Regions from separate parts of the Oceanobacillus alkalisoli genome, predicted to be linked through region 1. Evidence: a T-box and tRNA genes for the amino acid it is inferred to sense, from the RefSeq annotation. Region 1 holds a T-box; the other holds one or more tRNA genes.
The links. The T-box of region 1 lies ahead of metG (methionine--tRNA ligase). A T-box ahead of a tRNA ligase gene usually reads a tRNA of that ligase, here a tRNA-Met.
Positions count from the first base shown of each region.

Region 2: it encodes a tRNA-Met, which carries the amino acid that the T-box ahead of metG (methionine--tRNA ligase) is inferred to sense. The anticodon was not compared.

Region 1 covers NZ_JAKNRA010000008.1:1,000-11,880, reverse strand. Annotated here, with positions in the region: gene L3V42_RS10940 (MerR family transcriptional regulator) at 1-433, opposite strand, end outside; gene dacB (D-alanyl-D-alanine carboxypeptidase/D-alanyl-D-alanine endopeptidase) at 922-2,457, opposite strand; gene L3V42_RS10930 (metal-dependent hydrolase) at 2,754-3,380, shown strand; partial or broken gene L3V42_RS10925 (OsmC family protein) at 3,454-3,844, opposite strand; gene L3V42_RS10920 (aldo/keto reductase) at 4,030-4,197, shown strand; gene L3V42_RS10915 (HIT family protein) at 4,346-4,822, shown strand; gene L3V42_RS10910 (VOC family protein) at 5,131-5,484, shown strand; T-box leader at 5,589-5,855, shown strand; partial or broken gene metG (methionine--tRNA ligase) at 5,913-7,556, shown strand; gene L3V42_RS10900 (GNAT family N-acetyltransferase) at 7,580-8,131, shown strand; gene L3V42_RS10895 (monovalent cation:proton antiporter family protein) at 8,221-10,065, opposite strand; gene L3V42_RS10890 (cation diffusion facilitator family transporter) at 10,306-10,881, opposite strand, start outside.
Region 2 covers NZ_JAKNRA010000018.1:17,907-28,787, reverse strand. Annotated here, with positions in the region: gene spoIIE (stage II sporulation protein E) at 1-2,082, opposite strand, end outside; tRNA gene L3V42_RS16405 (tRNA-Met) at 2,497-2,570, shown strand; gene L3V42_RS16400 (S1 domain-containing RNA-binding protein) at 3,040-3,423, opposite strand; gene L3V42_RS16395 (FtsB family cell division protein) at 3,496-3,876, opposite strand; gene yabQ (spore cortex biosynthesis protein YabQ) at 3,882-4,481, opposite strand; gene yabP (sporulation protein YabP) at 4,478-4,783, opposite strand; gene L3V42_RS16380 (RNA-binding S4 domain-containing protein) at 4,836-5,090, opposite strand; gene yabN (bifunctional methyltransferase/pyrophosphohydrolase YabN) at 5,093-6,532, opposite strand; gene L3V42_RS16370 (putative polysaccharide biosynthesis protein) at 6,529-8,106, opposite strand; gene spoVT (stage V sporulation protein T) at 8,208-8,744, opposite strand; gene mfd (transcription-repair coupling factor) at 8,858-10,881, opposite strand, start outside.

The sequences.
Region 1 (10,881 bases):
TTGCCCATTCCTTTAAATCTTCCTCGTGTTCGATTTGAAAAAGTAGAGAACTTAACACTGTCCAATTGACCGCTATTCCTTCCTTGAGCAAATTCTGTACTCGCTCCACAGCTTCTATGGATCGATTTAACTCATCCCGCTTTTCGGTTAAAAGCTTGTGCTGCCAGGGTAATGATTTCTCAAGCTGTGCTGCAACCTCAATTTCATCTTTTATGAACTCTTTAATCTCCTGTAGTGGGTAACCGAGAAATTTCATTGATTGAATTTGTTGCAGTTTCGCGAGTTCATTTAATCCGTAAAGTCTGTGGCCTGATTCATTTCTTTCAGTTGGTACGAGTAACCCTAACTCTTCATAAAACCGTAATGTACGTACAGTTATTCTGGCTCGTTTGCTGAACTCACGGATTGAAAACTTGGGTGTTTCTTGATTCATAAGGAAATCCCTCCATCTTATTGTTAATTATAAGTTATCATGTGACGTAACGGAGGGGGCAAGAGGGAACGTGTTTAAAAAAGGAATGTGATAACAAAAACGAATGGATAAGGTGATGGCAATCGGGGAGTGAGATAAACGGATCCAATCGACTGTCTTGGGAAATTGCAAGCTCGTTTGGTTGATTAGGGTGCGTATAAACAACCGATGCCAGCTGTATCTAACGTGTTCAGTAGATGAGAAGGCTCCTAAACGACTGATTGGCTTATTCTTCATGTGTTGCAGTCGATAATAAGGTGTTTAATCGACTACATGTATTCCTCTCTTAACTTTTTGGTCGATAACGGAACATCTAAACTACTGAAAAGACCCTCCGCATCGTCACATAAGGCGATAAGAATACTTATAAACTACCAAAATCAGCTCCCTCTTCACGGCCTTAGAAATTAACAAAAAAATGGACATGCGCGGGAACGCATGTCCACCGATCACTCCAGAAATTCATGCCCAGCTAGCACCATTACGATTTCATTTTCAATTTCCTGTATAGACTCACTCGAACCTAAATGATTATTAAGCAAAATAGAAAAAATAAGTTTCTCCCCATCTAGACTTGTCACATAACCAGACAGGGTGGATACCCCTGTAATCAAGCCTGTTTTAGCTTTTACATTTCCTTTGGCGGGTTCTTTAGTCAGCCGATTCCGCAGTGTTCCGCCTATCAATCTGTCCGTTTCTCCAGCAACGGGCAGGGAGTACTCAAATACGTCAAACCAGTTCTCGCTCTGAATATTATATAAAATATGCGTGATATTATTTGCTGAAATCAGTGTCTTATGCGACATTCCTGAACCGTCACGAAGGAGGAAGGATTCTCGCTCTACACCAATTTCCGTCACGACATCTTCTATTACTTCAAGTCCCTTATCCCAAGTGCCTGTCCCACGCATTACTTTCCCCATTTCCTTCGTTAAAGCTTCTCCAAGCCCATTATTGCTTAATTTCATAAAAGGAATGAGCAACTCAGAAAGTGGGATAGATTTTTTGCTAGCAACGACCTGAGCTTGTTCAGGAGTTGCTCCCGACATATTACGAGATTCATCTGTAAATTGAATTCCCTGTTCAGCTAGAGCGTCACGGAATACGGCAAGGACATACCCGGTTGGTTCCCATACCGAGACCCAGGAACGTGACAACGTTCCATTTACAGGCATCGTTCCTTCTACGATAATACGATTCGTCCCATGCTCTCGTTCAATTGAAATATCTTGTGCCCCTCCTGCTTGCACGAGCTGTGTCTGATTTACAATATTAACATAATCCGTTTCAGGACTTACCCGAACCTGAGCTTTTCCTTCTGTACTTTCGGAGGGCATCACATCAACAATCACTGTTCCAGCATCATAATCTTCATTCGGTGAAAGTGTTAAAGCAGAAACTTGAGCTCCAGTATGAAATGGCTCATCCGACCAGTTCAAGTCCTGAGAAAGTCGCACATCATCGTACCATGTATCGTCACCAACTAGGTCGCCATCGATGGTTTCAATCCCTTGGGCTTTCAGTTCTCTAGCAAATTGATTGAGATCAGACTTTAATAATGTCGGGTCTCCTTTTCCTTTTATAAACAAATTACCATGTAATGTATTCCCATTCAGCTCTCCATCTGATAAAATTTCAGTTTGGAACTGATAATCAGACCCAAGCGTTTCTAAAGCAGCAGCTCCAGTAAGTAATTTCATATTGGACGCCGGGTGAAGGCGAATGTCTCCATTATGGGAATATAATAAATCTCCATTCGCAGCTTGTTTCACAGTGACTCCAACGACAGCTCCGTCAAGCTGTTCATTTTCTAAAAGGCTATTGATTTTTTCTTCCAACGTTTTATTTTCAGCCAGCGTCATTGAATGATCCTCCTTTGATGCTTCTAAGAACAAGGGTTCCTCCGGGAATACGGACGGAAGACTTGCAACAATTATAATAACGATGAAAAACAGCATCATTTTAAGAAAGGGTTTTGATTTCATGTATCCACATCCTATTTCAATATCGAACGAGTAAAAGAAGTATGTCCATTATTGAATTATATCCGGGTGAGCTGAAAATTATGATGGTGAGAGGTGCAGGATAAAAAAGTTTTTGTTTTGTAGTAAAATAAATGTATTAATGAATTTCATAATACGTATTTAATGCTTCACCATCACCATATGTAGTTGAGTTGGTTCGTTCCCAACTACATATGGTGATGGGAAAGCCGACTTTGGTAATTATGAAATTCATTCGAATGCATAAAAAATAACAACGCAGATAAAGGAGCAGCAAGATGAATGGTACAGCACATGCAACAGTTGGCGGAGCAATAGGCTTCGTTGCAGCAAATATGGTTCAGGCAGATCCTTCCGTAACCATTCTGTTAATCGGGTTAGGGAGTGTTTCGGCTTTAGTTCCAGACTTGGACATTGATGGGAAGCTACGTGGAAAAATTACTTTATCCCATAAATTCGTGCGGTCGATTGCACAGCTTATTGGGCTATTAATGATTATTTACAGCTTTTTTGAGGGGGAAGATAATCGGCAATACCTGGGAATGGGAATAGGACTTGCCATGCTGGCAATCTCTTCAAAGTTAAAACAGAAGCATATGCTCACACTCACAAGTGTAGGAGTCATTGCTGGAGGTATTTCGCTTCAGGAAATTTGGTTGATTCTCTTTGGAATCTACATGCTAATTGCTTCATTTGTTCCCCATCGAAGTTATACCCATTCGATAATCGGAGTGATATTCTTTAGTTATATTGCACTGAAGCTGGATGAGTCTCTTGGAATACAGGGTGTTTATTATACATGTCTTGCCGGTTATATTAGCCACTTGATTACGGATAGCAAGTTCCTTCCGTTCAATGATCGGGGAATCAAATTATTACTGCCGTTATCATCGAAGGACTTTTAAAAGATACATAGAAAGTTATTGCCCCCATATCAACAAATATGGGGGACAATAAAATAATTTCTGAGTTTAACTATTAATCACGCGGAGATTTCAGGTGCACTTCTTCTGTTACCGCAATGCTATCTACTACAGATTGCAGCATTGCACAGTTTTTACGTGTAAGCTGAATCGCTTTTTCAGCTTTCTTCTGTGGAATATCTTCAGCTTTTATCGTGTAAATCAAGTGGATTTTTTCAATCCGATTTGCTTTTTCCTCATTTCGTGTTACTTCCGCCGATTGTAATATCATCATATGACAAGCGCATTTTTTCGAGTATATTTCTTAACACGCCACCACTGCAACCAACGATAGAAGAAATCATTAATTGAAACGGTCGATAACCATATTCACTCTGCCCCGATACTTTTAGATCACCAAATTCAAAGCTTGACTCAAATCCATGTTCATTCATCTTAAACTTCAATTTTTTCCCTACCTTCAATATATATTCACACATTCATCGATTATAATATAAAAGTGTGAAAATTGTATTAAAATGATAAGCATATTTTTAAAAAGAAGTATTTACAAAAAACGGAATTAACGTATCATAAAGGTGTGAAGGAGGAATTTACTATTTTAATCCTTTTTGGCCTTTTAATCTTATGTATGACGATTATTTTATTTTTGATTCTATGTGTGCAAGTCATTATTTATCGCAGTGCTGAAAAGGAATTATTGCCATATGCAACGGATAACAATATTTCGTTTGTTCAATTTTTCCCGCTTGTAGCTGGGTTACTGACCGGGAAATATAGTAAGGATGCTAGGGTCTGATGTGATTGGGACTTATACGGATAAAGCTGGTGAAGCGAAAATAATTCTTGAGAAAGCGTTGTGATCATGGTTGCCATTTCAATGAGACAGTAATGGACCAATAGCTATAAATAAAAAAATGGTAAAGACTTATAGGAGCTAGAGACATATGATAAAACCAATAACACATATGCCAAAAGGATATGAATGCCCATTTTGCCGAGTCATATCGGGTCTAGATGTACCTAATAATGGAACAAAACAAGAAGATGTGATATTCAAAAATGATTATGTAACCGCCTTCATAGCTAGTAAATGGTGGCCAAATAATAAAGGACACGTTCTAATTGTGCCTAATCAACATGTTGAAAACATATATGAACTTCCTAAAGAGTATGCAGGCGAAATTCATCAAGCCGCTCAAATTGTTGCCTTTGCAATGAAAGATACATATCGTTGTGATGGTATTACCACGCGACAACATAATGAGCCAGCAGGAAGTCAAGATGTTTGGCATTATCACCTCCATGTTTATCCGAGATATAAGCGAGATTTTTTTTACCTGACAAGAGGATTGCAAACAAAGCCCGAAAAAAGGGCAATTTATGCAGAGAAGCTGAAGAAGTGGATAGAAGCCCATCTATAATAAATAATAGTTTTGACGAGGCGGTATGGTAGATAATGAATATAACAATTGAGAAATTACGAGAGTCAGATGATGAGAAGTTATTTGCGTTTGAGCTTGAAAACAGAGCTTATTTTGAGAGAAATGGTACCAAGTTAATGAATTTCATAATACGTATTTAATGCATCACGATCACCATATGTAGCTGAGTTGGTTCGTTCCCAACTACATATGGTGATGGTGAAGCTGACTTTGGTAATTATGAAATTCATTCCATTATTAAATTAATTGGGCTTATCGAAAAGGATATTCACCTAAGGGGGTATTTGATGGAAAATCCTATCTTAAAACAAATTGGAACAGTATTTATCCCAGTAAGCAACATTGAAAAAGCGAGAGATTGGTACTGCGATATCTTAGGAGTAAAAGCAGAAGGGGAAATTCTATTTGACCATCTTTACGTTATTCCTATGGAAGGGACAGGGATTGTATTAGATAGCAAGATTTACTCAGAGGATAGAATATTTAAAACTCCAGCGTTCCATTTCAACACAAAAGATATTGAGGAAGCATTTCATTTTATGAGTAATAAAGGAGTTAATTTAATTACCGAAATTGAACATAATCATTATTTTAATTTTAAAGATCCTGACGGGAATACTTTAATGGTTTGCCAATGTTAATAGTATGTAAACGAGTCCTATAATTAAAATAGAGATTAATTTTGGGTGTTGCTTTAAAATAAAAAATGTGTAAACTATATAATTAAGTATAATAATTATGTATAACAAAAGCATTGATGAGAAGAGTAAATCAATTTAAGTCCTTTACAGAGAGCTTCGGCAGGTGAAAAGAAGCAGGAATAAATTGTTTGAATATGGTCTCTGAGCTGCACAGCTGAACTTGCTGAAAGGGTTAGGCTGTGACGAGAGTTGGCACTCGTTATAAATGTCAGGGTATAAGAACATAAAATCATGTTCCGTACTTGTTGAGGCTGATCATGTGAGTGATTAGTGAATAAAGGTGGTAACACGGGTATAACCTCGTCCTTGGATAATATTTTATCTGGGGATGGGGTTTTTTATATGCATTTTTTTAAGGAGGAAATGAAATGAATGTATTGATTGGTGGAGCTTGGCCTTATGCAAATGGTTCGTTGCACATTGGACACATTGCAAGTTTATTATCTGGGGATATCCTGGCGCGTTATCATAGAATGAAGGGAGATCATGTGCTATACGTCTCTGGCAGTGATTGTAATGGAACACCAATCACAATTAGAGCGAAGCAGGAAGGGGTCAAGCCGGAGGAAATAGCGGATAAATATCATCAGGAGTTTAATGAAAGCTTTAAGAAACTTGGGTTCACTTATGATTGCTATATACGAACAGATGCAAAACGACATCATGAAATTGTTCAAGAGATATTTTTAAAGCTATTAACGAATGGAAAAATCTATAAAAAAGAAGTTGAGCAGGCTTATTGCAATACCTGTGAGCAGTTTTTACCTGATCGATTTGTAGAAGGTCTCTGTCCAAATTGCGGGAAGGAAGCCAGAGGGGATCAATGCGATCATTGTTCAAAAATCTTGGAACCCTTAGATCTGTTAGAAAGAAAATGTAAGGTATGCGAGAAGCCTCCGACAACGAGAAACACAGAACATTTCTATTTCAAATTAAGCGCATTTCAGGACAAGTTGCAGGAATATGTGGAGAATGCCTAAGATAAAAGATTATGGCGTGGTAATGCAATTAGCTTATCGGAGAGATATCTAAAAGAGGGGCTGCCTGATCGGGCAGTATCAAGGGATTTATCAATCGGTGTTCCGGTTCCTGTTACTGGTTATGAAGACAAAAGGATTTACGTGTGGATTGAAGCTGTTTCAGGCTATTATTCTGCTAGTAAAATTTGGGCTGAAAATAATAATAAAGATGATTCTGTTTTTTGGAGTAAAGATACAAAGTCTTATTATATACATGGAAAAGATAATATCCCATTTCATTCCATCATTTGGCCGTCAATATTATTAGGGATCGGGGAAAGTGGATTACCAACGCAGATCATCTCCAATGAGTATGTGACCATTGAGAAGAAAAAGCTATCTACAAGTAAAAATTGGGCAGTATGGATACCTGAAATACTGGAAACGTATCATCCCGACTCGATCAGGTATTTCTTAACGATAAATGCACCAGAGAATCGAGATTCAGATTTTTCGTGGAGAGAGTTCGTCTATAGTCATAATGCCGAATTATTAGGTGCGTACGGAAATTTGATAAATCGTACATTAAAATTTATCGAGAAATCTTTTGGAGGAAACGTGCCCGATGGGGAGGTTGACCATAAGATTAAAGACGACGTTCAAAAGCTGTATCCTCAAATTGGCTCGCTGATTGAAGCTGGTCATTTCAAACAAGCTTTAGAATCACTTTTCGAATTTATCCGTGGAGCGAATAAATATTTCGATACACAAAAACCGTGGGTTCAAGTAAACGAATCTGCTGATGCATGTGCAGATACGTTAATTACTTGTATTTATATCATTGCGAATATAGCACAATTATTAAGTCCATTTCTGCCGTTTTCAAGTGATGAAATTAAGAAGCTCTTACAACTGCCAGCTTTAAAATGGGAACCGTTAGACAAATTAACATCTACAATAGCGAATGTGCATCCGCTTTTTGAAAGACTTGATCTCTCAATGATTGATATAGAGATTAAGAAGTTAAAGCAACAATCATCTTTATTAAATTAAAATTCTATGCTGGAGGGTTATAAATGAAAAAGATAGTATTAGCTCCCCATGATAAAAAATATGCAAAAACAATATCTTCGCTCTCGCAAGCTCCACAGGTTAGGGAATCATTAGGACTGAATAATGATCAAACCTCAATCGATGGAACAATTCAATTTATTGAATTTGTGCAAGAGAATGAACGATTAGGAAAACAATATTCGAGAGTAATCCTGAATGAAAATGATGAGTTAATCGGGGTAATAACCTTAAAAGAAATAGATAACGTGAAAAAGACTTGTCACATCGGTACGTGGATCGGTCATCCTTATTGGGGGAAAGGGTATAATGAATTAGCAAAAGAAGCTATTCTATATACTGCCTTTACAGAACTTAATATGGAATATGTCTTCGCTGGTGCCAAGTTAACTAATATACGCTCTCAAAAAGCGCAGGAAAAGCTTCCTTATGTAAAAATAGATGTACGGTCAGAATTTCCAGATGAATATAAGAAATTGGAGAAACAAGTGGATGACCTTTGCTTGTTGAACGTAATAGAAAAAGCGACATTTCTTGATTGGTATTTAAAAAAATAAATATATTGGTTATACACAATCCGCTGAAGAAAAATAGCGTGATGAAGTCTACACTCAGTATCTCCATCACGCTAAGGGAATAATTCCCTTTATAAATATTCTGCCACTTTTTCCATCGAATCTCCGCTGCCGCTAATAATCAAACGGTCACCTTGTTGTAAAATCGTATCTCCATTCGGTGTAATCGCCCGTTCCCCGCGATAAATGGACAGGATAAGCGTATCACCCAAGAATGGCAGCTTACGAAGCGGTATCCGGTCATATCTCATACCATCTAAAACAAATTCACGAATAATCTCATCATTATCCGTTAATAGACGCACAAGACTCGGACTATGCACCATCGCTTTTAACACCATTTCTCCTGCGAATGCATTCGAATAAATCGCCAATCCCATATCTGTATATTGTTTATTCAATGTCGGCTCTTCAATTCGGATAATGATGTTTTCATAGCCGATTGCATTCGCGTAATTGGCAATCTCCACGTTGAAATTATCATTACTCGTTGCAACTATAATCCCATCGAAGGATTCAAAGAGATTCATTTCGATTAACTTTTCCAACGTCATGTTGTTCATTTCAATGATCGGAAATTCGCTATCTGATTCTGATTTTAACTTCCCTTGCTTCTCGGAAAAAATCGTTACCTTATAATTACTCTTTTGAAAGTTAAGGCTTGCTCGGAGTGCCGCACGGTTAGCACCTATAATAGCTAAGCTTCTTTCTGTTTCCTCTACTTCAGGCAATATTCTTGCATATAATATCGGTGAAGTAAAACAGGTTAAAATCGCAACGAGTACAATCGCGCTGTTCATTCCCTCTGAAATGATTCCCATTTGCAGCGATACGGTAGCGGCCACAATTGCAAGGCTAAGAGTGGATGTCAGTAACATTCCTGAGCTGAACACTTCATTCCAAGAGAACCAGCGTTTAAGAAGCAATGTCGGCAGATTACGTGTCAGGAAAAGAAATATTAACACAACCGGGATGAGCAGCAAAATACTGCGGTTTTCCAGTAAAGAACCGAAATCAAACTCCACCCCAACCATAACAAAGAAGATAGGAATCAAGAATCCATAGCCGAAACTATCTAGCTGATGGACGAACTCTCTGTCTGGTGAAAGCAATGACACAACAACTCCGGCTAAGAAAGCGCCAAGGATATTCTCTACGCCCATTGTTTCCGATAAAGCTACGAATAATAGGATTAATGCAAAGATACCGCGCGTTCCGATTTGCGCTGTCCCTCTTTTTAGCGCATCAATCAATGCCATGTTCGTTTTCTTTCGGTAAAAGTTCAGTATGAAATAAAGCATAAATACGAGGGCAACAAGCAGAATGATCCACCAGACAATCGTCGTGTCTCCGTCTTTTACAGCTAAATAATAAGCAAACAAAATCATCGTGACAAAGTCAGATATGACTGCGATGAGCAATACGGTTTGCCCTAATTTTGTATTCAGCACTTTCCTTTCCTTTAGTACCGGTACGACAACACCTAAGGAAATCGTTGATAAGATAATCGTCATGAAATACGGATCATCAATCATCCCAAGAGAAACAAGTATTAAAGAGAATCCGTAAGCAAGAGCTAACATAAAGACAAAAATAGTACTTGAGACGAGGAAGGGATTAATTTCCTTCGACTTCCCAGAGTTATTCCCCTTCTTCACACGGAAGGAGTTAAAGTCAATTTCCAAACCACTTAAAAACATCAAATATATAAGACCTAAACTGGATAGCAGAGTAAGCCATGCGTTATCGACATCAATCAGATTCAGGCCGCTCTGACCAATGATGATTCCAGCAATAATTTCTGCTACCACAATCGGTATCACTTTTAATTTCAATCGTTCGAGCAGAATTGGAATGAAAAACGCAACACCCGTAACGATCATGAGAGATACAATTGAAGTTGCACCATGTTCCATTTTATAATCCCCCTTTTTTTAAAATAATTGTCAATATAACATGGAATACGCAAAGTTGTAAAGCACTATTAAACAACAGAATAATTCTTTTGTCTAATTTAATCTATCAAGGGGTTTTTTATGTCGGAAACATGAAGAAAAAGAGTCTTGTAAAATAACAATCTGTGTGTCTGATATGTATAATTAATATAAAGTAATTTTAGATTAAAAAGGAAGCCCTTATCTAAAGGACTTCCTTTATTAATGGTGGTGATGTCCCGGTGATTCCGGCTGCATCTTGCAAAGAATTGAATTGTCGTGTAAATGTGCAATTGTCTCTAGCTGAATCGTCATATGGTGAATATTTTGCTGTTCCAAGTCGTGCTCAATCTGGCGGAGCAACGCCTCACTTTCCGCGATGGACATTTCTTCGTCAACAACCGCGTGACAGGAAAGAGCATTTAATCCGCTTGTAATCGACCAGACATGCAAGTCATGAACGCCTTGAACACCGTTAGCATTTTGAATGGTTTTTACCACTTTTTCCATATCCACATTATCCGGTGTTCCTTCCATTAGAACATGGAGTCCCGATTTTGTAACATAGTAACCACTGCGAAGGACGAGGGCAGCGACAATAACGCTTGCGAGCGGGTCCGCCCAGCCCCAGTTAAAGAAAATGATAAGCAGAGCAGCGATAATTGCACCAATCGAACCGAGCATATCACTGATGACATGCAAGTATGCTCCGCGCATATTCAAGTTATCTTCCACATCTCCGCCGCGAAACATGATCCAAGCGACAAGGATATTAATGAACAGCCCAATTATTGCAAT
Region 2 (10,881 bases), on a different contig from region 1:
ACTTGGTGCAGCACTCACTTTAAGGAATTTCACCATCGCATGATTCAAATCAATGACAGCAAGATCCAACGTAGCGAACATTTCATCGGTCGTGCGTAGTGCTAAAATCGAATTAATTGATTTAATCGCCACCTTTTCCGGGATACCGATTTGTAAAATTTGCTGAAGAAGCCGCAGCGTTTCTTCACTCTCCTCTTGGGCTCGTCTACCATTCCCCATCCCGTCACTAATCGCCATCGCATATTTTCCTTCACCGAGCTCCATCGTTTTAAAGCTATCACCGGAAATGAAGCCGCCGCCTTTTGCCGCATTGGCCGCTCCTGTTTCCACAACATATTCTTTTGCCGACCCGAAGGACAGGTAACTATAGCCATTTGGAAACGGGGAGATTTCTTCCTCTTTTACAACAATCATCTCTCCTAAAATATCCGTTAATACAGGGGCGATGAGCTTTTCCCCTTCGCCGTGATAATCATAGAAGGAGACCATCATCTCAATATCGACATTCCCTTTGTTCAGCTGATAGATATCGAGCTTTTCCAGTTCAATCCCAAGTCCTTTTAACGCTTCAATGATTTGCATTTCTTGTTTTTCGTGATGCTCCCTTTCTTTTAAAATCTCATTGGCAAAATCATCCATTACTTCCGAAACACCGAATAATTGATCTGCCACAATTCGCTTGCTCTCCTGAACCTGACGTCTCAGATGGTGGTTTGCCATGTAATAGGTCATCTCTTCCTTCATCACTTCAAGTGTTGATTTCGACTTGACACAATGGTTCTCAAACTCCTTCCTTATTTTCAAACTCGGCTCCTGATTACTCGCATAAGCTTCCTTCATTCCCTCCATGAGCTGATACGTTTTATCAAAGTCCTTCTGCCAGCAGCGTTCTTTCATGAAGCAGCTCTGGCATGTCCTTTCCGTCACCTGGCTTAGGAATTGATCCGTATCCCGTTTCTTAGCTGCATGACTGGATGAATCACTTTCCACCACAGCGAAACTGCGGGCGAGCGCATCAAACACACCAGAAAACTGTTTCACCCGATTCGCCGTCACATCCCGTACCTTTTGTGAATATTGCTGCTGTTCCCGTGCATGTTCCTCTGTGCCTGGTATGTAGCGGGAAATACTCGAAAACCAGCTCGCCGGTGTAATAAAGAAGAGGAAGATAGCAATAAAAGATTCGGTTAAGGAATTCACCAATGTAAAACTTTCTCCGTAGATGACGATGAGTAATGTCCCGACCAATAAACCGGCCGCAACACCAAACTTCCTTCCTTCTTTTAATAACCCTCCTAATAATCCGGAGAAAGCGAGCAAGCTCATCTGGAATAGGTTTGCCACGTTGGCAAGGGATAAAATCAGTCCGACAACGACCCCCACTGTTGAACCGATTGCCGCCCCGCCAACAAAAGCAAAGACCAAAACAAAATAACGGGCAAAAATTTGCTCCACCGCAGCACCGTAAATGACCCAACCTATCGTACCGGTTAAAATCGAGGCAATTAAAATAATCATACAGACGATTTCTTCATTTCTTAACGTTGGTTTATAGCGTTTTGGTGATAATAAAGGAATGCTTTGCATAAAGATAAGTACAAGCACGGCACCAAGCACACTTTCTACAACAATGAGCAGCCACTCGTAGGAAGTTATTGGTCCGTTCAATGAATAGAAGAAAATACGCGGCAACATTGTCGCAAATCCAACTGCAAAAGGAAGGATTACTTTTTCCCTTTTGATCTGCATAAATACTGCAAGAAGAATGAGAAATACAAGGACAGAAAGCATAATAAAGCCTGTATGTTCAAATGTATAAGTCACTGCCCCTAAAGAAACGGCAAGCAGCGCGTGTAGCGTTTTCTTCCGCTGCATCAGCCAGACGCTCGCAAGAAATGCTAAAGCAAACGGAGAAACTGCTGATAAAATGACCGCCCTCCCAAGTAAAAAGCCAATCATCACCAGCAACAGGCCTCGATCGATAAATAATACTTTTGCCTTTGTTTTCCATGGATGTTGTTTCTTTTTCTGGATATTTTCTTTCCAACCGACATATCCCGCTGATTCAACCGATTGCATCATTCACCATCACTCCATTCTTTTCTGATTAGTAAACCATATTCAGAAAACTTTTGTTGTCAAAATTTCAGTGCTCGTCCTAAAAATCGTTCGACGGAAAGAGATAAAGAATCCAAGATTAACGCACGAACGCCTGTCTGTTTGAAATCTAGTAAACTCAGTGGCTGTAGTCTGGATGGGGTGAAACGGAAAGGTGTGGCAATTTGCGGAAATGATGAATGTTTGACGAAAAAGTGGGAAATAGGGAGTGAGAAGCGTAAGATGGGAAGGCATATTTGTGAACATCAAGATTTTAATTGTAGACTCCGGTGGATATTTTCTTGAACTTCGGCATTTTCAATAAGAACTTCAACATTTCACAAAAAACCATTGACACAACCTAATTTCTGTTGTATTATAAATCTCGTTGACATTTTTGGCGGCGTAGCTCAGCTGGCGAGAGCGTACGGTTCATACCCGTAAGGTCGTGGGTTCGATCCCCTCCGCCGCTATATACAACCCAAAAGCTGAAAAGTGCGTTTAGGGATGATCGAACTGGACTGCGGTGTAAGAAGATAAAGGAAACACGGTGAGGCAACGAACCGATGTTGACTTATCGACTGAAAGCGCGGGAAGTTCGGTTCATCCCTGCACTTTGAAGCTAGACAATACAAAAGTAAAAAAGACCGGTTAGGGACTGACGAATTGGACTGTGATGCAGGAAGATAAAGGAAACACGGTGAGGCAACGAACCGATGTTGACTTATCGACTGAAAGCGCGGGAAGTTCGGTTCATCCCTGCACTTTGAAGCTAGACAATACAAAAGTAAAAAAGACCGGTTAGGGATTTCCACACCATTCCCTAACCGGTCTTTTTCAATCTATACATCAACAAAAAACAAAGCAGCAGACCCATCCTTTAGGATGAATCTGCTGCTTCTCTATCACAGAGCATTGTAATTTCCTTCGGGCAGCAAACTATTAACCGCGTTTAGCACCTCGACCTCCACGTTTGGACTCCGTATGCTTCTTAAGTGAGGCTAGACGATCTTCAGAATCCTTAAGGAAACGACTCATTTTCGATTCGAAACTTTCTTGACGCTCTTTTACACTTTTTTGGCGAACCGGACGCTCTTTTGCCTTCTTAATCGATAGGCCAATTTTGCCATCCTTCTCGACATTGATTACTTTAACCTCAACAGTATCGCCAACACTTAAGTGATCGTTAATGTCCTTTACATAGTTGTCAGCAACTTCACTAATGTGGACCAGGCCTGTTTTACCTTTCTCGAGCTCAACAAACGCTCCAAAATTTGTGATTCCTGTAACCTTACCTTGCAGCTTGCTGCCTACTTCGATTGACATAAAAAAAATGCTCCTCCTTAAAAGTTTGAGTAAAATTCTCTACATATAGTATATGGCTGTTCATGTAAAGTGTCAATATGACGGGTCTTCATTTGGGAGTTTAAAGATTAACTCTCCCTTTTTCGTAAAGAAATAATTCGTTCTTGCAATATCTAAGACATAGTCTTCATCATTCAACAGTTCAATTTCTTCAAGCAGTTGAGCCTCTTCCTGCTGTAATCCCGCTAATTCGGATTGCAGTTGCTCGTACTTCTCCGTTTTTTCGGCATGTAGTGCCCGTTGGTTCCAATGATAGACTCCCATAAAGCCGATAATCAATACTGTTACAATGGTGGATAACACAAGGCGACGAATTAAACGCTGCTTCTTTCGATTCTGTCTCTCTATGTATGCATCATACTGTTGGACGTAATTCGAATCTAATCTTGTTACCGTTTTTCTTTCTGCGGACAATTACCCTACCTCCTCTTAAACGTGGCATACTCCAAGCCCTTCTTTAATATATTTCTTATTGTACTATAAATCGGATGCAATTTGTGGAAAAATTTAATGAAATTTTCTGGTATAAGCGGTTTTAAAATTCTACCAATCATTAGGAATGGAAATAGGATAATTTTCAATATAATGGCTAGTAGTTTTACTACCAAATTAATTATAAATACAATGATGCCTGACAATAGAAAAAAGATCCATTTAAGCGGTGTGACGATGAAAATTAGATATACCTGCTTGATAAAGCGGAAAATGGTTCGTAGTACCGAGATTACCCCTTCCAGCACATTACGGTAGACCGTTTTCAATAACGCCTGATAAAAGGAAAAGCCCAACAGACAAGCTAAAAATATATAAAGCCGAATTTCTCCGGAATTAACAAGGAATAAAAAATAGAAAACAATAAGTGTCTGTAGAAGCCAAAAGCCGATTTCAAGTAAATAGCTGATGACTGTACGATTCTTCCAATGAACGGAAAACCGGCGGAACGTATCTTGGGCAAGCCCTAAGTAAATTCCACTTAGCACCATGACAGCCATTGTTGTAAACTGTACGGAGAGCGTCATCGGAATAACTTGCTAAAGAATCCTTTAGCTTTCTCCCCGCTTACTTCATCAATATAGGAAAGCTCATAAATTCTGCCCTTTATCGTTACATTGCCAGCGTTAACATCAAGATTTTTCAATTGAAGGTTTTGGCCGCGGATGATGAGATAGCCTTGCACTGTCTCTAGTAGAAACTCTTCATTATCAAAGCTGTCGACTTCCTTTACACCACTGATTTCAAGTGTTTTGCGATTCACAAGTTTTACTTGGTGATCTAGTTCTGTCCGATTATTATTAGTAGGATAATTCCCCAATTCATTCATAAAAAAACCTCCTTCTCACTGTATTTTATGAGAGGAGGGACAAGTATAGAACTTATATTTTTTCTTCTTTGACAACCGTATACAATGTTTCTGCTTCGTCTTTTCTTACCGTTTCACGTGTGTCATTAACCTGGACGGTGACAAGCTTTTGTCCGAATTCGATTTTAAGGGTGTCACCTGGAACTATTGTCGTCGAGGCCTTCGCTTGATTACCATTCACTGAAATTCTCCCTTGCTCAGCAACTTCTTTCGCCAATGTCCGCCGCTTGATTAAACGGGATGTTTTTAGAAATTTATCCAATCGCATCCTTATTCACTCTCCTTTGCTTCTTGCCAGTATGCTTCCATCTCATCTAGAGTCGCTTCTTCTAATCTTTTCCCCTGTCTTTTGATTCTTTGTTCGATATGCGTAAACCGGGAAGTAAATTTTCTGTTCGCGCGGTTTAAGGCAACTTCCGCATTTATCTGATAAAAACGAGTCAAGTTAGCGAGCACAAACAGAACATCACCAAACTCATCTTCAATATCTTCTGCTACTCCACTTGTAATTGCTGCTTCGACTTCCTTCACTTCTTCCTCAAGCTTGGCCCAAACGTCTTTTGCTTCCGCCCAGTCAAAGCCAACCTTTGCTGCCTTTTGCTGGATTTTCGCAGCTTTAGCAAGTGCTGGCAGGTGCTTCGGGATCCCCTCTAGGATGGAATCCCTTTGTTTACCCTTTTCTTGTTGCTTCAGTGCATCCCAATTCGTAAGCACTTCAGCTGCCGAATCCACTTGAACGTCGCCAAAAACATGGGGATGACGATGAATCATCTTTTCAGTAGCTGACAGGATGACGTCTTCAATTGAAAAATATCCGGAATCCGCACCGATTTGACTATGCAGGACGACATGCATGAGAAGATCACCAAGTTCTTCCGTAATATTGTCATCATCCTCTTGATCGATTGCGTCAATCAATTCATAAACTTCCTCAATTGTGTGGGCACGCAAAGATTCATGTGTTTGCTTTTGATCCCACGGACAACCGCCTGGCCCGCGCAGGGCAGCAATCACTTCTACTAAACGAGAAAATCGATGAGAAAGTTCATCATGTTGAATTGGCGGAACATAAACACTCGTCAGATTACTAACCTCTACAGTCCTGTCTAAGTCTTCAATCCGTAATTTCGTTAGTTGCTCCTTTTCCGTTCCAGCCGCCTCTACAATTGTTACTTCATATTCAGGCGGGAGGTCTTCAAGTAAGCTGAGCTTCACCTCTGAGGCAATAAATGAATCATACACTTGGCAAAAGACAAGATGCTGTTCGTAATTCAACTGTCTCCGCTCAAAGCTTGTCCCATCGACAAATTGAAATCCTTCAATCGGATCAATTTCGAGCGAAGTAAATAATGCATCCAAGTAACTTTGACCACCAGATATTTCAACAGGAACCTCATCTTGCTCCAACAATAATTGCACTGTTCGTTCTGCAAGCATCGGGTGACCTGGAACGGTATAAATGACAGGACCATCTTTTGCCTTGTCCAGGAGGTAAGTGCTAATTTTTTCATAGACGCCCGCAAAATCCTCCATTTCTTCATAAATCTTGTCAAACGAATAAAAACGAACACCTTCTTGTTGTAAATCAGTAATGACAGGGTGGTCTAATGTTCGTGTGTAAACAATCGCTTCTGAGTTTAGTAATTTTTTATAGACACCTATGGACAACTGATTGATATCACCAGCTCCTAGGCCAATAACTTCTATCATGTTCTCTTCCTCTCCTTATAAATCCGCATCCAAATATGGGAAAATGGCAGCATATTTATTTCCTCGGAAATAAATGCTCTCCCGCGCAGTAAAATGAAAAGATAAATACATGCTCCCGTCCCAGCTACAAAGCCGACATAAAGTAAGGCATCAACCCGTGAGAGCTCAGGAATAAATAAATCGATAATAAAAATATATAAAAGCATAGCGGAAACAGCAAGTAACACAGCCTGCCAATTGATTTGCCTTATTAACATCAGCTTCGGTAACTTTCGCTTCAGCTCTATGAAAACGAGTAAAGAAAAACATGCTAAACCAAGAATGGTTGCAATGGCCGCTCCTGTTATTCCGAAAATTGGCACGAGTAATTCATTTCCAAGCCCTTTCACGAAAACAGATAGGATAATAAAAATAGCAGTCCGCTTTGTCCAACCTAGTCCTTGTAAAATTGTCGCACAGGTAACCCCTATGGAACTGAGCAAAATTGCAAAGACGAGAATTTGCAAATCACTTGTTCCTTTCGTATCCTCGAATAACAATATATTCGCTTCTGGCATGATCGCAATCAGTCCTGCCGTTGCACCAACTGCCAAATAAAAACCAATTGCAATACTGCTGCGGATATGTTGATAAAATGACGGCGCATCTTCTTGCAATCTATGTTGAGAAACCGACGGAATCATCGCTAATGCAAATGAAGAACCGAGTACTGTACCTAACTGTATCAGCGGCTGCCCACGGTCGAGCACCCCTTTTGCCTCCATTGCATCCACTTGTGAAAGCCCATATTCCTGTAATCCAGACACGAGCGTAAACGCATCGGCAAACTGAAACAGCAGGAGTACCATATGATTCAGTGAGGCAACAAGCCCGAACAATAGAATCGTCTGGATATAATAGCGCCAAGGAACGGAAGTCTGCATCAATAGAGGCGGCTGTTCCGACTTACGAACAAACAGGGTTAGTATGAAAATAGCGGTAAGCGCCCCACCAATACCCGCAATTGCCGCCCCTTCGCCAATCCGGTAAAGGTCCGCTCCCGAAAAGCTAACATAAACCGCAACAGCAAGAATCAGCAATACACGAAAGAACTGTTCTCCTATTTGAGAATAAGCGGTTGGCTTCATATTCCCGCTTCCCTGCATAACTCCTCGCAGCAAAGAGGTAAAAGGGATAAGCAGGAAACTAAAAGCAACGAGCTGATAGGCCTGGGTTAAACCAGGGTCTCCAATCCAGCTTGCTAAACTACTAGCGGATACAAATAGCAGAACAGCAAGTGTTCCCATCACAAGGAATAAAATCAGAAAAATAGGGTAATAAAAATTAGCAGTCGTCCGCGTATTGCCCTTCTTCTTCGATTCCGCTGTCAGCTTTGATATTGCGGACGGAAACCCATACAATGCAAGAATCATTCCCATCCCAAGCAGCGGGTAAACTTGCTGGTAAATATAAAAGCCGATATCACCTGTAAGGTTCTGGAGCGGAATCCGGTATCCGGCACTTAGCACTTTACTAATCAGTCCGGCAACCGTTAAAAGCAATGCTCCCTTGAGCCATTTACTATCACTACTCATTAAAAAACGTCCCTTACAATACATAATTTGTGTCCATTATACCACTTAAAACACAAAAATGAGCCATCCAAGGATATCCCTGAATGACTCATTCCTTTAAGTTACTCCATTTGCTTTCCTAAAAATACCGCCGCCGTTTCGGTTACTTTCGCTTCTACATCGGTCAGTTTATCCCCTTCTCGCGAGAATAGAAATACACAGCCAATCGGGTCGCCATTAGCGATGATTGGACTCAAGCAATAGGAATCAAGTTCCAATTCCTTGCCTTCCAACAGCTCCATCGTTTCTTTATTGGTTTTAAGTAGTTGGGAGCGATTTTCTATTGCTTTCGTGACATCTGAACCAATCATTTTATTTAAATAGTCCTTTTTCGATTCACCGGCAACCGCAATGACGTCATCACGATCACAAATTAACACTGGTATTTTTAATGAATCAAATAGAGACTCTGCATATTCCTGCGCGAAATGTCCCAGTTCGCTAATAGGCGAATATTTCTTTAAAATAACTTCTCCATCCCGATCGACGAAAATTTCTAGCGGGTCTCCCTCTCGAATGCGTAATGTACGCCTTATTTCTTTAGGAATAACAACCCTGCCTAAATCATCGATCCGTCGTACAATTCCTGTCGCTTTCATACCATGCCTGCCTCACTTTCAACTAAAAATTACAATTCTTAAGAAGTTGTAAATATCACCAGTGTTGTTTTAGTATGAGGCAACTTGGGATAAATATACATGATGAGAAAAGTTTAGGATTCGCGGTTTACTTCTGCCAAATTTTTAATCAACTCTTCTGCCACTTTATATCGTTCATGTTCGGTTTCCCTCTTCCATGTGACGACAATTTTAAGTTTCGTGTTTTCTGTTCCGAGTTGGACATTACGACCAAAGCGGTTTGCGAGTTCAAAGAGCTTCGCACCATCGACCATGTGGCTCCGATCTTCTTCCAATAACAATTCTAATTTTTTATTTTTCTCGGTAATAAATTCAACTCTTTCTTTGCGGCCATACAAGCGAAGTTTCGAGACAGTGAATAAATGTTCCACTTCTTCCGGATAGTCACCAAATCGATCAATGAGCTCATCCTGCAAGTCCGTAATATCCGTTTCTGAATCGATCGTCTGGAATAATTTATAAATATCAATCTTCTGCTTGCCATCCGGGATATAGTCTTCCGGAATATAAGCATCAATCTTCAAGGATATCTCTGGATCAAATGGCGTAATATCCTCGATTTCTTTCCCTTGTTTACGGGCATCGATTGCATCTTTCAACATTTTCGAATACAGATCATACCCGACGGAATCGATGAATCCATGCTGCTGGGAACCGAGGAGATTTCCTGCACCGCGAATCGATAAGTCGCGCATCGCAATCTTAAATCCAGAGCCTAGCTCCGTGAATTCCTTGATCGCCTGTAAACGCTTCTCAGCAACTTCAGTTAAGATTTTATCTTTTCGGTAGGTAAAATATGCATAAGCGACTCGGTTCGAACGACCGACACGTCCTCTCAGCTGATAGAGCTGACTTAATCCCATGCGGTCCGCATCATTGACAATAAGTGTGTTCACATTTGGAATATCAACACCCGTTTCAATAATCGTCGTACTCACCAACACATCAAATTCACCTTCAAGAAAGCTTATAATTACATTTTCAAGCTCTGACTCGTTCATCTGTCCATGGGCGACCCCAACACGAGCACCGTCAACGAGCATGCCGACATCCCGGGCAACCTTATCGATATTCTCGACACGGTTATAAAGGAAAAACACTTGCCCCGCGCGAGCCATCTCCCGTTCAATTGCTTCCCGTATGAGAATTGGATTGTATTCCATTACATACGTCTGAATCGGGAAACGATTTTCCGGCGGTGTTTCAATAACAGATAAATCACGCACACCGAGCATTGACATATGAAGGGTACGCGGAATTGGTGTTGCTGTTAGAGTAAGGACATCTACATTCGTTTTAATCTGTTTAATCTTCTCCTTATGCTTCACACCAAAGCGCTGCTCTTCGTCAACAATCAATAAGCCTAAATCAAAATACTCCACGTCTTTTGATAATAACCGGTGAGTACCTACAACAATGTCAACAGTACCTTTCTTCAAGGCTTTCAATGTCTCTGTTTGTTGTTTTCTTGTGCGGAAACGGCTTAATAATCCGATATTAATCGGGTAATCCTGGAACCGTTCACGGACCGTTTCGTAATGCTGTTGGGCTAGGATCGTTGTCGGGACAAGGAAAGCGACTTGCTTTCCGTCCATAATCGCCTTGAATGCAGCCCGAATGGCCACTTCTGTCTTCCCGTATCCAACATCGCCGCAAAGCAGCCGATCCATTGGCTGTTGTCTCTCCATATCCTGCTTAATTTCCACAATACAGCGCAGTTGATCCTCCGTTTCTTGATACGGGAAGGCCGCTTCAAACTCCCGCTGCATTTCAGTATCCGGGGAAAAGGCATATCCAATACGCGCTTCCCGTTCAGCATAAAGTTTAATAAGATCATCTGCAATATCCTCAACTGAAGACTGGACCCGGCGTTTTACCTTTGTCCACTCTGATCCGCCAAGTTTATAAAGCTTCGGTTCCTTTCCTTCCGAACCGACAAATTTCTGTACGAGATCGATCTGATCAATCGGGACGAATAACTTGTCATCCCCAGAGTAATGAATCAGCATGTAGTCATTATGCATGCCATTCATTTCTAATGTTTCAATTCCTAAATATTTCCCTACTCCATGATTCGCATGGACAACAAAGTCCCCGA